DNA from 2 places in the Xanthomonas sp. F1 genome. Region 2 is predicted to be linked to the other one. Evidence: predicted binding sites of a transcription regulator. Region 2 holds the regulator's gene; the other holds the start of a gene.
The links. The regulator FliA, encoded in region 2, starts transcription of late flagellar genes. The targets are predictions, from matches to a motif close to TAAAGTTTNNCNNNCNNNGGCCGATAA.

Region 1 (7,657 bases), on a different contig from region 2:
AGGCGCATGTCCTGCGGCTGGTAACGCGCCCACCAGGCATCGCCCTGCGAGCGGTAGGCCGGCGCCACCAGCACCTTGCGATAGCCGGCGGCGGCGATCTGCGCGGCACGCGCTTCGACGGTGGCGTAGGGCCAGTTGAAGGCATGCAGAATGACATCGGCCTGGGCGCTGGCGGTGACTAGGAGCAGCAGCAGGCCGACCAGCAGATTGCGCCAGCGGTGCAGGCGCAGCAGACGATTTGCAGCGGATGGGACGCGCATCGTGCGATCTCCTCGTTGCGTGGGCGCAGGCAGGGGCGCCTGCAGGACAGGGGCGTGACGTCGCCGCGGGGCTGGCGTGCGGCGGGAGGATGCTAAGCGCGCATCGCGGCGCAACATGGGTGCGCTACATACGTATTCATGGCGACAGCGCGCGAAAGCGGGATCGGCATCCGCTTCCACGCGCAGGCGCCGCAAACGCGGTGTTGTGGCGCCGCGTATCGCCGCGGGCGCGCTTTGCTACAGTCGCCGCCCTCACCTGTCGACGTGGAGCCGCATCATGACCAGCGCAGCCTTCTATCCGATCGGAACCCCTGGCGTGCCCTGGGGCGCCGCCGAGAAGGCGGCCTGGCTGTCCGGGCAGCCGCGTCGGCGCAGCTACCAGGACGAGGTGGTGGCGGCCATCGAGCGCCTGCGCGGGCCGTGGGAGGTGGTCGAGTACGGCGAACTGGCATATGCACGGGAGCGCTATCCGCTGCTGGCGCTGCGCAGTCGAGATTGGAACGATGCGCTGCCGTGCATGCTGGTCACCGGTGGCGTGCATGGCTACGAGACCAGCGGCGTGCATGGCGCCCTGCAGTTCGCGCAGCAGCATGCCGGGGACTACGCCGGCCGCGCCAACGTGCTGGTGGCGCCGTGCGTGAGCCCCTGGGCGTACGAGCGTATCCACCGCTGGAACGCCGATGCGCTGGATCCCAACCGTTCGTTCCGCGCCGATAGCCCGGCGCAGGAATCGGCTGCGCTGCTGCGCCTGATCGCGCCGTTGCGCGAGCAAGTGCGCATACATATCGATCTGCACGAGACCACCGACAGCGACGAGTCCGAGTTCCGTCCGGCACTGGCCGCGCGCGATGGCGTCGACTACGCGCCGGGCGGCATTCCCGATGGCTTCTACCTGGTCGGCGACAGCGAGAACCCACAGCCGGCCTTCCAGCAGGCGGTGCTGGCCGCGGTGGCGCAGGTCACCCATATCGCGCCGGCCGACGCCGCCGGCGAACTGATCGGCACGCCGCTGGCGGCGCCGGGGGGCATCAACTATCCGGTGAAGCGGCTGGGCCTGTGTGCGGGCATCACCGACGCGCGCTACACCACCACCACCGAGGTGTACCCGGACAGCGCCAGCGCCACGCCGGAGCAGTGCAATGCCGCGCAGGTGGCGGCGGTGTGCGCGGCGATCGACTACGCCCTGGCGCATCCGTAGTCGCAAGGTGGCTGCATGATCTTGTAGGAGCGGCTTCAGCCGCGACGGGTGTTACCGGTAATGCCGTCGCGGCTGAAGCCGCTCCTACGGGGGGGGGGCTCATGCTGCCGCTGATGCGCCAGAGGCGCATTGGGATCTGGCGGTACCGGTGCGCACCCGCCATGCTGCGCGTTACGCTTGTCCGCTCCTGTTAGCCATGCACGCCATGTCCATCGTCCTCACGCCGTTCGCCCGCACCCGCCTGTTCCCGCGCGACGGCCGCCGCAATGCGATCCAGGACTGCACGCCGGAGCAGTTCGAGCAGCATCTCAACGCCAACGCGCCGCTGCAGGTGCTCGACGGCTACGCGCCGTTCTGCAAGTTGCACGTGCACCGCAACTGGACCTCGACGCGCTGCCTGACCGTGCCGATCACCGACGCCAACCGGCGCCTGCTGCGCTCCGGCTACGAGGCGCGCAGCCGCGAGGAGTTGCCGGTGCTGGTGCGCTGGTTCGAAGGCGTCGAGCCGCCGGTGGCCGCCTACCTGCTGCCGATCCTCTACAGCCGCGAGCAGCTTGCGCACGAGGGCGCGCCGATCGAGGCCGACTGGGGCGTGGTCGGTTGCCTGTACACCGCCGCGCCGCAGGAGATCCCGATGGCGCCGATCACCATGCTGCGCAATGCGCTGGGTGTGGAGGAGGGGGGCTCGGGCGTGCCGCTGGATCGCGACGCCTACCGGCGCAGCGTGGCGTTCTGGGAGCACAACGCCAACTGGCGGCCATAAGCCCGGCTTGCGCTTTCATTGCCCATCTCGCCTGGAGATGCGTGCGACCGCGATACGTGCGTTGCGGGTTACAGGGCGGCAGCGTGTTCGCCCAACGCTTCGGCTATCCGCAGCGTCGCCTCGCGCCGGTTCGCCGGGACGACCAGCAGCGGATAGCTGTCGCTGTCGATGTCGAGATGGAGCAGCGCCATGCCCTGCGCTTGCAGGCAGCGCGCCGCCAGCGTCAGCGCCTCTTCGTTGCGCGTCTGCGATGCGGCCAGCGGCGACAGCACGTTCCGCATGCCCGCCAGGGGCCGCAGTTCGCCCAGCGCGTGGGCGAGGTCGGCGGCGTCCACTTTCCAATCCACCTCGGCGCACAAGCCCCGCGAGATCAACCCGTCGACCAGGGCCAGCCAAGGACTGACCTGGTGCGGTTCCTCGATGCCACGCTCGAACAGCGGATCCTCGAACTGCTGCAGATAGCGTGACGGCGCCTCGATGGCGAGCGCAACGTCGTCGCGCAGGCCGTGGTCTTCCGGAGCAAGCGTGTCGCAGATGGACATCCAGGTGTCGCGTGCAGTGTGCATGGCCTCTCCTCGTGGGATCCATTGTCGATGCCCCTTTGCGTTGAAGGCAAGGCAGGCCCGCCCTGGCGATTGCGCGTGCGCCCTGGCTCCGTCGTCTGTTCGCAGACTGCGCCGTACGTGGCCAATCCCGTACCGCTGGCCACATGACGCCGCGCAGATCGCATGCCGGAACGCTGCGCTGCACTGGTGCGCGCAGATGTTCACTGGTGCATGCATGCAGGAAGAAACCACGCGCTGTCGGCGACTTTGTCCGCGAACCCCAGTCCGTTCATCGGCCTGGCGCGGGATGACCATCAAGTTTGCGGACGGCGGGACGATAGCGAGGGAGTAAGCCGCCATGCAGCAGCCCTGGGACGCGATGTCCGGCGGCGCGTCGTGGCCTGGTGGGGAAGGCGTCTCGGGCAGGTCATTGGCAACGGACACGACGCGCGTGCGCCGTGCGCTGTGGTGGGCTGCGACGTGGCGTGTTCCCCGCACCCGTACTCCCTCCCCCTGCCAAGGAAGCCGTCATGTCCACTCCGTCGCCGCATCGCCGTCGCGGCAGCGTCGCCAAACGCCTGATGCTGGGTACCGGCCTGCTCGCGCTGGCCTGCTTCGGCCTGACCGCGATGATCATCTACTGGCGCAGCAGCGATGCGTTGCTGTCGACCTCGCGCACCAGCATCGAGAACCTGGGGCAACTGGAGGCGCAGCGTGTGTCGCGCGAGATTGGCGTGGCCTTCGACGCCAGCGAGGCGTTGGCCAACAGCTTCCGTGTGCAGCATGGTGCCGGCGGCCTGTCGCGCGCCACCGCCACGGCGGTGTTGCGCAGCCAGCTCGATGCGCATCCGCAGTGGCTGGGCATCAGCACCATGTGGGAGCCGGACGCGTTCGACGGCAACGACAAGGGTTTCGTCGGTGCCGAGGGCCACGATGCCACCGGCCGCTATATGACCTGGTGGTCGCGGCAGAACGGCAAGCTGGTGCGTGAGGCCCTGCGCGACTACGAGAAGCCAGGCGACGGCGACTGGTACCTGCTGGCGCGCAACACGCACAAGCCGGTGGTGATCGAGCCGTACTACTACCCGGTGGCCGGCAAGGACACGTTGATGACGACGCTGGCCACGCCGATCCTGGAAAACGGCCGCTTCCTGGGCGTGGTCACCGTCGACTTCACCCTCGATACCCTGCAGCAGCGCATCGCCGCGCTGCGGCCGATGGGCGAGGGCCACGCCAGCCTGCTGTCGCCGTTGGGCATGGTGATGGCCAGCCGCGATCCGCAGCAGGTCGGCAAGACCCGCAACGATGCCTGGTCCAAGGACATGCTCGCGCGTGTGGCCAAGGGCCAGGTGGTGTTCGATCATCGCCGCGCCGACGGCGAGGATGCGTTGAACGTGTTCGTGCCGCTGAAGATCGGCGATGCGCCGCAGGCGTTCGCGCTGGGCATCTCGGTGCCGTATGCGTTGGTCATGGCCAAGGCGCGTGCGCTGTTGTGGACCATCGCCGCGGTCGGCCTGCTCTCGGCGCTGGTGCTGAGCGGTGCGCTGTACCTGTTGCTACGCCGGCAGGTGCTCGATCCGCTTGCCGAGGCGGTGCGCGTGTCCTCCGCGGTCGCCGCCGGGCGCCTGGACAGCCAGGTCCGCCATCGGCGCGACGACGAACTGGGTCAGTTGCTGGATGCGATGGGCAGCATGCAGACGCAGTTGCAGGCGGTGATGCAGGCGCAGGCGGAGATGGCGCAGCGCCACGACGCCGGCGAGATGAGTTATCGGATGGACGCCGAGCGCTTCCCCGGCGAGTACGGGCGCATGGTCCACGGCACCAATGCACTGGTCGCCGCGCACGTGGACGTGCAGCGGCGCCTGGTCGAGGTGATGTCGCAGTACGCGATCGGCAACATGCAGGTGGACATGGAACCGCTGCCGGGCGAGAAGGCGGCGATCACCGAGGCGATGCGCACCACCAAGCGCAGCCTGCAGGCGATCAATCAGGCCATCACCGAACTGGCGCAGGCCGCGGCCTCCGGCGATTTTTCCCGGCGCGGCGACGCCGCGCGCTTCCAGCACGACTTCCGCAACATGGTGGTCGGGCTGAACCGCCTGATGGAGCTGACCGAAGGCAACCTGTCGGCCTTGTCGGCGCTGTTGCGGGCGGTAGCGCAGGGCGACCTCACCGCGCGCATGCACGGCGAATTCCATGGCGTGTTCGCGCAGATGCGCGACGACGCCAACGCCACCGTGGAGCAGCTGACCGGCATCGTCGGCCGCATCCAGCAGGCCACCACCGCGATCAATACCGCCGCCGGCGAGATCGCCGCCGGCAACGACGACCTGTCGCGGCGCACCGAGCAGCAGGCGGCCAACCTGGAAGAAACCGCGGCCTCGATGGAAGAACTGACCTCCACGGTGAAGCAGAACGCCGAGCATGCGCACCAGGCCAACCGCCTGGCGCAGGACACCGCCGGCGTGGCCTCGCGCGGCGGCGCGGTGGTCGAGCAGGTGGTGGAGACCATGTCCGGCATCGCCGGTGCGTCGAAGAAGATGGCCGAGATCATCGGCGTGATCGACGGCATCGCCTTCCAGACCAACATCCTGGCGCTCAACGCCGCGGTGGAGGCGGCGCGCGCCGGCGAGCAGGGCCGCGGCTTCGCGGTGGTGGCGAGCGAGGTGCGTGCGCTGGCGCAGCGCTCGGCGACCGCGGCGCACGAGATCAAGGGCCTGATCGACGCCTCGGTCGGCCAGATCGACAACGGCACGGCGCTGGTCAACGGCGCCGGCGACACCATGCGCGAGGTGGTGGCCAGCGTGCGCCGGGTCACCGACATCATGAGCGAGATCGCCGCCGCCTCGCAGGAGCAGAGCGCCGGCATCGAACAGGTCGGCAAGACCATCGTGCAGATGGACGAAGTGACCCAGCAGAACGCCGCGCTGGTCGAGGAAGCCACCGCGGCGGCACGGGCGATGGAGGATCAGGCCGAGGAGCTGCAGCGCGCGGTGGCGCTGTTCAAGCTCGCGGCACCTTCGTCGGGCGGCCTGGCCACGGCGGGCCGGGCGCGGCTGGAGCTGGTGTCGTGAGGGCCGTGCGCGCTGTTGCGCTGTTGCTGTCGCTGGGCGTCGCCGCGCCGGTCTGCGCCGGGACCGCCAGCGCCAATCTGGCGGCGACCTCGAACTACGTCTCGCGCGGCTTCGAGCAGAGCTGGGGCCGGCCGGTGCTGCAGGGTGGGCTGGACGTGGCCGCGGACAGCGGTTGGTATGCCGGCACCTGGGCGTCGGGGGTGAGTCCGTACTTCATCGAAGGCGGGCACGTGGAGTGGGACGTGTATGCCGGCTATGCGGCCAGCCATGGCGACTGGGGTTGGCGCGCCGGCGTCTACCACTACGCCTATCCCGGCGCGCGCATGAGCGCCAGCGGTACCCGCTACGACTACGGCGAGGCCATCGTCGCCGGGCACTGGCGCACGCTGGAGCTGTCCTACGCCAGTACCTGGACGCGCGACTACTTCGGCTACAGCAGCGCCACGCTGGGCGTCGGCCAGGGTCGGCACTCGCGCGGCTCCGGCTATCTGGCGCTGGACGCCACGCTGCCGCTGGCCTCGGACTGGCAGGCGAGCGTGCATGCCGGCCACCAGCACGTGCGCAACTTCGCCGACTACGGCTGGACCGACGCGCGCGTCGGCCTGAGCCGCACCTGGCGTGGCACCGAGTTCGGGCTTACCTATTCGCGGGCCTGGAACAGCGCCGGGGTCTATCGCCGCTACACCACTGGCGTGCCGGATGGCGACGGCCGGGTGCATGTCACCAATCCAATCGACGGCGCCTGGTCGTTCACCATCAAGCGCAATTTCTCGCTATAGCCGGGCGGCGATCAGCCGTCGGCGGACGGCGCGAACGCCTCCACGGCGAGCCGGTCCAGGTAAGCGCGAAGGCGGTGTTCGCGTTGCGCCGGGTCGCTGGGCAGCGGGCGCGCTTGCGTGCCGCCGCTGCTGCGCGCATGCACGCGCGGATACGGCTGTGCCGGCACCGGCACGCCCAGGAAGGTGCACAGCGGTTCCCAGCCGCTCTGCGCGTCGGTGTCGAGCACGAGCAGGCGCTGCGCCGGCACGCTGGCGATGACGGCCTGGTTCCAGCGATGGAAATAGTCGGTCATGAAGCCGCGATCGTCGATGCGCGTGGCGAACCCGCGGCGCAGGAACTGGCTCAGGCGCTGGCCGTCGGGGCCGAATAGGGCCGGCACGCTGCCGTCGCTGGCGAAGATGGTGCTGCGCACCGAATCGAACCAGGCATCGGCATCGCGCACGGTCAGGATCACCTTGGCGTGCGGATAGTGCGCGACCAGCTCGCGCCAGAAGCAGCAGCCGGGATAGTCGACGGTGGCGGTATAGCCGGCGAACAGCGTCTGCCAGTCCGCCTGCCCGTCGATCGCCGCGTCCCATAGCGGCAAGGCCTGGCGCAGGTGCGCGGCCAGCTCCATGGCGTGATAGCAGCGGCCCAGGCCCAGATGTTCCAGCGCCAGCTTCAGCGACAGGGTGCCGGTGCGGCCGAGGCCGGCGCCGATGACGCGCAAGCTCATGCTGCCGCCCCTGCGCCCTGCGCCAGCCACTGCGCGGCCTCGCGGCCCAGTTCGGCCTGTGCGCGCACCTCGTAGTCGGCGGCGATGGCGGCCGGCAACAGCGTGCGCCAGCGGCCGCTGCGGCCCTGGTTGAAGAAGGCCCTGCCGCCCTCGCGCCACAGCCCGGCACCCTGCGGCACGTAGCGCGCGGCGTGCTGGCGCATGTAGTCGAACTGGCAGTGCGCCAGGATCGTCTCCCAGGCCGCCTCGCGCACCGGGATCTCCAGGAACGCGGCGATGCGCCGTATCTGTGCGGGCAAATCCTCCAGCAGGTCGGCGTAGT
Region 2 (7,657 bases):
CAGCCCCAGGCCAGGCTGGTTGGCGCTGCGCCGTTCCAGCGTGGCCAGCGCGGTCTGCCCGCAGACGAAGCTCAGGCGCTCGACCGCGGTGTCGCGGGCCAGCGCGGCGAGTTCGCCCGGCGGGGTCGCGAACAGGTCGAGCACGCCCGGCGGCTGCGGTTCCTGGGGCACGTCGAAGGCCCGGGTCAGCGAGGCGTGCGGATCGAGATCGAGCATCAGCACACGGTGCCCGAGCATGGCCAGCCCACGGCCCAGGGCCAGCGTGGTGGTGGTCTTGCCCACGCCACCTTTCTGGTTGGCGATCGCCCAGATGCGCATCAGTTGACTCCTTCAATGGCAGGTGCTGCACGGGGGCTGCCAGCATTGCCGGCGGCCGCCGCGGCGGGGGGTGTCGGGGTGGCCGGCGCGGCGCCGGCACTCAAACGGTCGGTGGCCGACGGCGTCGGATCGGTGCTGTCGCCGGAATCGGCCAGGATCACCAGCACCACCCGGCGGTTGGCGTTGCGGCCGGCCGGGGTGTCGTTGCTGGCGCGCGGGCGGAACTGGCCGTAACCGATCATCGACAGCCGCGAGGGCTGCAGGCCCTGGTCGGCGAACAGGTGGACCACGCTGGCCGCGCGCGCCGCCGACAGTTCCCAGTTCGACGGGAACTGCAAGGTCGCGATCGGGGTGTTGTCGGTGTAGCCCTCCACGCGCACCCCGTTGGGCACGCCGGCCAGCACCTGCGCCAGTTCCGCCAGGGTGGCACGCGCGCTCTGGTCGAGCGCGGCCGAGCCGGAGCCGAACAGGATGTCGCTGTTGATCTCCACTTCGATCCACAGCCCGGCGCGGCGCACGGTGATCAGCTTCTTCTGGATCAGCGGCGCCAATGCGGCGCCGAGGCGGTCGGCGATGCTGTCGAGCTGGCGCTGCGCGCGGCGCAGTTGCTGCGCGTCGCGTAGGTCGTCGCCGCGCTGCGCGGTGCCCGAGGGCAGGCGGTTGGGATCGGGCAGGGTCAGCGCCGGGCTGGACTTGATCGGGGTCGGGCGATCGCCGCCCTGGCCCTGCAGCGCCTGATCGCCGACCTGCACCGGACGCAGGGTCTTCGGGGTGCCGCCGAATGCGGCGCTCATGGCGTCGGCCATGACCCGGTACTTGGCTTCGTTGATCGTGGACAGTGCGTACATCACCACGAAGAAAGCGAGCAGCAACGTCATCAGGTCGGCATAGGGGATGGCCCATGCCTCGTGGTTGGCGTGCTCGTCGTGGGAGTGCTTGCGGGCCATTGGCAACTCAATGCAAGAATCCGGCCAGTTTCGATTCGATGTTGCGCGGGTTCTCGCCCTGGGCGATGGCGATCAACCCTTCGATGATCATTTCGCGCTCGCCGCAGCTGTGCTTGATCACGCTCTTGAGCTTGGCGGCCATCGGCAGGAACAGCAGGTTGGCCGAGGCGATGCCGTAGATGGTGGCGGTGAACGCGGCGGCGATGCCGTGGCCGAGCTTGCTCGGGTCGGCCAGGTTCTTCATCACTGCGATCAGGCCCAGCACTGCGCCGATGATGCCCAGGGTCGGCGCGTAGATGCCCATGCCCTCGAACACCTTGGCCGCAGCCAGGTCGCAGTGTTCCTGGCCTTCCAGGTCGATCTCCAGCATGTGCCGGATGGCTTCCGGCTCGACGCCGTCCACCAGCATCTGCAGGCCCTTGCGCACGAACGGATCCTGCTGCTGCGGCACCTGGTTCTCCAGGCCGAGCAGGCCCTGGCGGCGGGCGATGTTGCTCCATTCCACGATCTGCTTGAGCAGTGCCTGGCGATCGCTCGGCGGCGGCCACAGGAGCCACTTGGCGATCTGGAACGCACGCCGGAACACGGACGGCGGGGTGTGCACCAGGATCGCGGCGACGGTGCCGACGATCACGATCACGAACGCAGCCGGCGACCACAGCGCCGAAATGCCGGCGCCCTTGAGGATGCTGCCGCCGATGAGCGACAGAATCGCCAACAGCAGGCCGATGAGACTGAGCTTGTCCATGCAGGAGGTATCGGCAACGGGGCGGGGGACTTGATGGGTTGGGGATTCGGGATTCGGGATTGGGGAGTCGCAAGAGCGCGAGCGAGGCGGGTTGGTCGGTGTGTCGTAGGAGCGGCTTCAGCCGCGACGCGCTGACCTTGGCGCGTTGCCTCTGCACAATCGTTCGGATCGTGTCGGCAGGGAGCCGAGCGCCGCGCTTTATCGCCAAGCAGCGATTCCGGCTTCATGGCGTCGCGGCTGAAGCCGCTCCTACAAGGGAAGCGATGCGGCGGGGAGCCGCTTTTGCGATTCCCCAATCCCGATTCCCGAATCCCAGCCTTACCGCGTCGCGGCTAAAGCCGCTCCTACAGAGGAAAGGAGGCGCCAGGAAACCCGCTCTTACGATTCCCCAATCCCCATTCCCCAATCCCGGCTTCTCAAGCCTTCAGCCCATCCACATCCAGGATCAGCGCCAGGCGGCCGTCGCCGATGAGGGTGGCGCCGGCGTAGCCGGGCAGGCCGCGCAGGGAGCGCGGCAGCGGCTTGATCACCACTTCCTCGCGGCCGCGGACCTGGTCCACGACCAGGCCCATGCGCGATTCGCCGGCCTGCAGCACCACCACGGTGAGCAGCGGCAGTTGCGGGGCGTCGATGTTGAGCCACTGGCGCAGGTCCACCAGGGGCAGGGTGTGCGATTGCCGGTCGAGCACGGCGCGGCCGTCGAACCAGCCAAGCGAGCGGCGCGGCGCATGCAGCACTTCCACCACGCGCGCCAGCGGCAGCGCATAGACGGTGTCACCGGCCTGCACCAGCAGGGTCGGCAGGATCGCCAGGGTCAGCGGCACGCGGATCAGGAAGCGGCTGCCGCGGCCCAGTTCCGACTGGATCTGGATCTGGCCGCTGAGTTCGCGGATGCGCGACTGCACCACGTCCATGCCGACGCCGCGGCCGGAGATGTCGGTGACTTCCGACTTGGTCGAGAAGCCGGGCAGGAACACCAGGTGCAGGCATTCCTCGGTGCTGAGGCGGGCGGCGGCCTCGGGATCGATCAGGCCCTTCTCGCGCGCCTTGGCGCGCAGCCGCTCGGGGTCGATGCCGGCGCCGTCGTCCTGCACCTCGATGCTGACGTAGTCGCCTTCCTGCTGCGCCGACAGGCGCACGTGGCCGCCGCGCGGCTTGCCGGTGGCTTCGCGCAGCGCCGGCGCTTCGATGCCGTGGTCGATCGCGTTGCGCACCAGGTGCACCAGCGGATCGGCCAGCGCCTCGACCAGGTTGCGGTCCAGTTCGGTGTCGGCGCCGATCAGCTCCAGCTCCACTTCCTTGTTGAGCGAGCGGGCGACGTCGCGCGCCACCTTGGGGAAGCGCGAGAACACCTTGCCGACCGGCTGCATGCGCGTGCGCATCACCGCCGACTGCAGGCGCGCGGTGGCGATGTCCAGGCTGCTGACCGCACGGTCCAGTTCCTCGTCGCGCAGGCGCACGCGCAGGGTCTTGAGGCGGTTGCGCGAGAGCACCAGTTCGCCGATCAGGTTGACGATCGCGTCCAGGCGCTTGGTGTCCACGCGCACGGTGTGTTCGGGTTCGGCGGCCTTGGCCGGGGCGGCGGCCTTGGGCGCGGCGCTGGGCGCGCGCGGCGCCGGCTGCAGCGCCTGCGGTGTGGCCGTCGGCGGCGCATCGCCGTGCAACTGGTCCAGCAGCGCCTCGAATTCGTCGTCGCTGATCAGATCCCCCGCAGCCGCGGCGGTGGCCGGTACGGCGGCGGGTGCCGGCGCGGTGCTCTTGGCCGGCGCCGGGGCGGCGTCGCCGTGCGCATCGAACTGCGCGATCAGTTCCGTCGGCGCGCGTGGCGGCTCCTGGCCGCTGCCGAAGGCGTCGAGCATCGACTGCAGGTAGTCCAGCGACTGCTGCGCGGCGTCGAAGTGCCGCGCCTGCAGGATGGCCTGGCCGGCGCGGGCCATGCCCAGGGTTTCTTCGGCGGCGTGGCACAGCTCGACCATGGCGTTGATCGCCAGGAAGCCGGCGCCGCCCTTGAGCGTATGGAAGCCGCGGAACACGGCGTTGAGCTGGCCGCTGTCCTCGGGCGCCTGCTCCAGCGACACCAACTGCTCGCCGAGCCGGTCCAGGATTTCCTGGGCCTCGATGATGAAGTCGGCAGCGATGTCGTCGGGTACGGCGCTCATGGCATTACAGTCCCAGGCCCGAGAGCAGGTCGTCGGCGTCGTTCTGCGACACGCCGTGGCGGTCCAGGCCGGGCAGGGCCGGGCCGGCCAGGCCGCCGTCGGCCTTCTTGTTTTCTTCCTTCGGCGGCAAACCCAGTGCGCCGAAACCCTCATGCACGCGGCGCACGATGCCGGCGACGCGGCGGATGATCTGCCCGGTCAGGTCCTGGAAGCTCTGCGCCAGGGCCATCTCGGTGAGGTTGTGGCGGATCTTGTCGAGGATCTCGCTCTGGTCGCCGCTGAGGCCGCCGGCGGCCAGCTGGTTGGCCAGCGTGCGGCATTCCTCGGCCAGGTCCAGGGTGCGGTGGCTGGCCTGTTCGGTCATCTCCACCACGTGGTCCAGGCGCGAGCAGGCGTCGTCCAGTTCGCCGGCCTCGCTGGGTACCACCGGCAGTTCGCCGAGCGCCTGGCCCAGATCGCGCGCGAGCCGGCTCAGGCCCTGCATCATCGGCCGCGTCCGCCAGGCGGCGAGGGTGTCGATTTCCCGGCGCCAGCCGGCCTCGTCGCCATTCTCCAGCGCGTCCAGCGCGCCTTGCAGGCGTTCGATCAGGGCGGTACGTTCGGCGGTGGCTTCCATTTAGGCGGTCGCCCCCAGGCGCTCGAAGATCTTGCCCAGCTTCTCCTGCAGCGTCTGCGCGGTGAACGGCTTGATGATGTAGCCGTTCACGCCGCACTGCGCGGCCTCGATGATCTGCTCGCGCTTGGCCTCGGCGGTGACCATCAGCACCGGCAGGTGCTTGAGCTTGTCGTCGGCGCGGATGTTGCGCAGCAGATCGATGCCGGTCATGCCCGGCATGTTCCAGTCGGTGACCACGAACTCGAACGGCGCCGAGCGCAGCGCGGCCAGGGCGCTGTTGCCGTCTTCGGCCTCGGCGGTGTTGGTGAAGCCCAGATCGCCGAGCAGATTCTTGACGATGCGTCGCATCGTCGAGAAATCGTCCACGATCAAAATCCGCATGTTCTTGTTCACCACTGACTCCTAGGTTCCTATTCTTCGTCTTCCAGGCCGGCATCGGCGACTTGGAACGCCTTCAGGCGTCCGCGCAACCGTACCGTGGCCTGGCCATGGATCTGACACACGCGCGACTCGCTGACCCCGAGTACCGCGCCGATTTCCTTGAGGTTCAATTCCTGCTCGTAGTACAGCGACAGCACCAACTGCTCGCGTTCGGGCAACTGCGCGATGGCCTTGCCCAGCTCGCGGCCGAATTCGCTGCGCTCGAGCATCTGCTGCGGATTGGGTCCGCCCTTGGCGATGGTATCCAGCTCGCCATGGTCCTCGATGCGCGACTCCAGGCTCAGCACCTGGCCGCGGGCGGCATCTTCCATCAAACGCAGGTATTCGGGAAGCGGCATGTCCATCGCCGCGGCCACTTCGTTGGCGGCGGCGGCACGGCCGGTGCTCTGTTCGATCTTGCGGATCGCCGAGGCGGCGTCGCGGGCGCGGCGGTGCACCGAGCGCGGCACCCAGTCGCCACGGCGGATCTCGTCGATCATCGCGCCGCGGATGCGGATCGAGGCGTAGGTCTCGAACGAGGCGCCCTGTTCGGCGTCGTAGCTGCGCGAGGCCTCGATCAGGCCGATCATGCCGGCCTGGATCAGGTCGTCGATCTCGACGCTGGCCGGCAGCCGCGCGGCCAGGTGGTGGGCGATGCGCCGGACCAGGTCCGAGTGCTGGGCGATGTAGTCGTTGGCGCTGTTGCGCTGGACGGCGCGGTAGTGGGCGGCGGCGTTCATGCGGCCACCCCGCGCTGGATGATGCGTTCGACGAAGAACTCGACGTTGCCGCGTGGGGCGGTCGGCGCCTGCCAGCGTGCGGTGCGACGGGCGATCTCGGAGATCGCCTGCGCCGACGGGCTGGACGGGTAGGCCTTGACCACCGGCTGCTGGCGCTGCACCGACAGGCGCAGCCAGTCGTCCTGCGGCACGCAGCCCAGGTAGTTCAGCGACACGTCGCCGAGGAACTTCTCGCAGACCCGGCTGAGCTTGTCGTACAGCAGGCGGCCTTCGTTGAGGTCGCGGACCATGTTGGCGACGATCTGCACCCGGTCCACGCCGCGCTCGCGCGAGAGGACCTTGATCAGGGCGTAGGCGTCGGTGATCGAGGCCGGCTCGTCGCAGACCACCACCACCGCGTCCTGCGCGGCCTGGCAGAAGGTCAGCACGCTGTCGGTGATGCCCGCGGCGGTGTCGACGATCATCACGTCCAGCTCGCGCTGCAGCTCGGAGAACACGTTGACCAGGCCCACGTGCTGGGCCGGCGGCAGCTCGGCCATGTAGCGGCGGCCGGAGGCGGCGGGCACCACCATCAGCCCGTTGGGCATGTCGATCAGCACCTCTTCCAGGGTGCAGCGCCCGGCGACCAGGTCGGCCACGGTGAACTTGGGCGTCAGCCCCAGCAGCACGTCGACGTTGGCCAGGCCGAGGTCGGCGTCCAGCAGCAGGGTGCGCTTGCCCATGTCGGCCAGCGCCATGGACAGGTTCACCGAGATGTTGGTCTTGCCCACGCCGCCCTTGCCGCCGGTCACGGCGATGGTGCGCACCGGACCCAGCGGTTCGCTACGCGTCGCCGACAGGGGGAAGGCATTGGTCAGATTGACGTAGTCACGCGACGGCATGGGTCTGCTCCGGAGTACAGGGCTTATCGGCAGCGCGCCGCAAATCTTCAAGGCGCAATACCAGGCTGGCGGCGTTGGCGCGGTGCAGGTCGTCCGGCACACGCTGTCCATCGGTCACCCAGGTGATGGGGAGGCGGTGGTCCACGACCACCGACAAGGCACTGCCGAACCGCCCGGTCTCGTCCAACTTGGTCATGATGACCCCCTGCGGGTCGGCGCCGGCGAACCGGCGCACCACCTCGTCCAGGTCGGAGAAATGGGCATTGGCGGGAAGGACCAGCAAGGATCGGACCACACGCGAGGCGCGCAGCCAGTGCAGCTGGGCGGCCAGGGCGCGGTCGCGCTGGCCCATGCCGGCGGTGTCGATCAGCACCAGCTTGTAGTCGGCCAGGCGCTCCAGCAGCTGCTGCAGCGCGGCGTCGCTGTCGGCCTCGTGCACGGCGATGCCGAGCTGGCGGCCGTAGCTGTGCAGCTGTTCGCGGCCGCCGACGCGGACCGTGTCGGTGGTGACCAGGGCCACGTCGCGGGCGGCGTGGCGCTCCAGGAAGCGCGAGGCCAGCTTGGCGATGGTGGTGGTCTTGCCGGCACCGGTCGGGCCGATCAGGGCGATCACGCCGCCTTCCTCGAGCGGGTCCAGCGGGGCGATCGGCAGGCGCTTGGACAGCAGGCCCAGCATCAGCCCGCGACCGCGGTGCAGTTCCAGGTCGGCGGGGATCTGCATGACCACGTCGCGGGTGATGCCGCTGTCGAAGCCGTAGTCGTCCATCAGTTCCAGCGCCTGGGCGCGGACCGGCGAGCCGCGCAGGCGCTCGTCGGTGAGGCGGTTCA

Region 1: GGR71_RS10085 (methyl-accepting chemotaxis protein) is a predicted target of FliA. The motif match lies at 3,081-3,107, and genes of this name have one in related genera.

What each region holds. Positions count from the first base shown of each region.
Region 1 covers NZ_JACHOK010000003.1:275,912-283,568, forward strand. Annotated here, with positions in the region: gene GGR71_RS10065 (alpha-amylase family protein) at 1-206, opposite strand, end outside; gene GGR71_RS10070 (M14 family metallopeptidase) at 538-1,458, shown strand; gene GGR71_RS10075 (DUF3228 family protein) at 1,664-2,221, shown strand; gene GGR71_RS10080 (DUF6630 family protein) at 2,290-2,763, opposite strand; gene GGR71_RS10085 (methyl-accepting chemotaxis protein) at 3,297-5,840, shown strand; gene GGR71_RS10090 (TorF family putative porin) at 5,837-6,619, shown strand; gene GGR71_RS10095 (sulfotransferase family protein) at 6,631-7,335, opposite strand; gene GGR71_RS10100 (sulfotransferase domain-containing protein) at 7,332-7,657, opposite strand, start outside.
Region 2 covers NZ_JACHOK010000004.1:209,271-216,927, forward strand. Annotated here, with positions in the region: gene GGR71_RS11565 (ParA family protein) at 1-318, opposite strand, end outside; gene motD (flagellar motor protein MotD) at 318-1,265, opposite strand; gene GGR71_RS11575 (flagellar motor protein) at 1,273-2,013, opposite strand; gene GGR71_RS11580 (chemotaxis protein CheA) at 2,430-4,172, opposite strand; gene GGR71_RS11585 (protein phosphatase CheZ) at 4,177-4,788, opposite strand; gene cheY (chemotaxis response regulator CheY) at 4,789-5,181, opposite strand; gene GGR71_RS11595 (RNA polymerase sigma factor FliA) at 5,199-5,948, opposite strand; gene GGR71_RS11600 (MinD/ParA family ATP-binding protein) at 5,945-6,829, opposite strand; gene flhF (flagellar biosynthesis protein FlhF) at 6,816-7,657, opposite strand, start outside.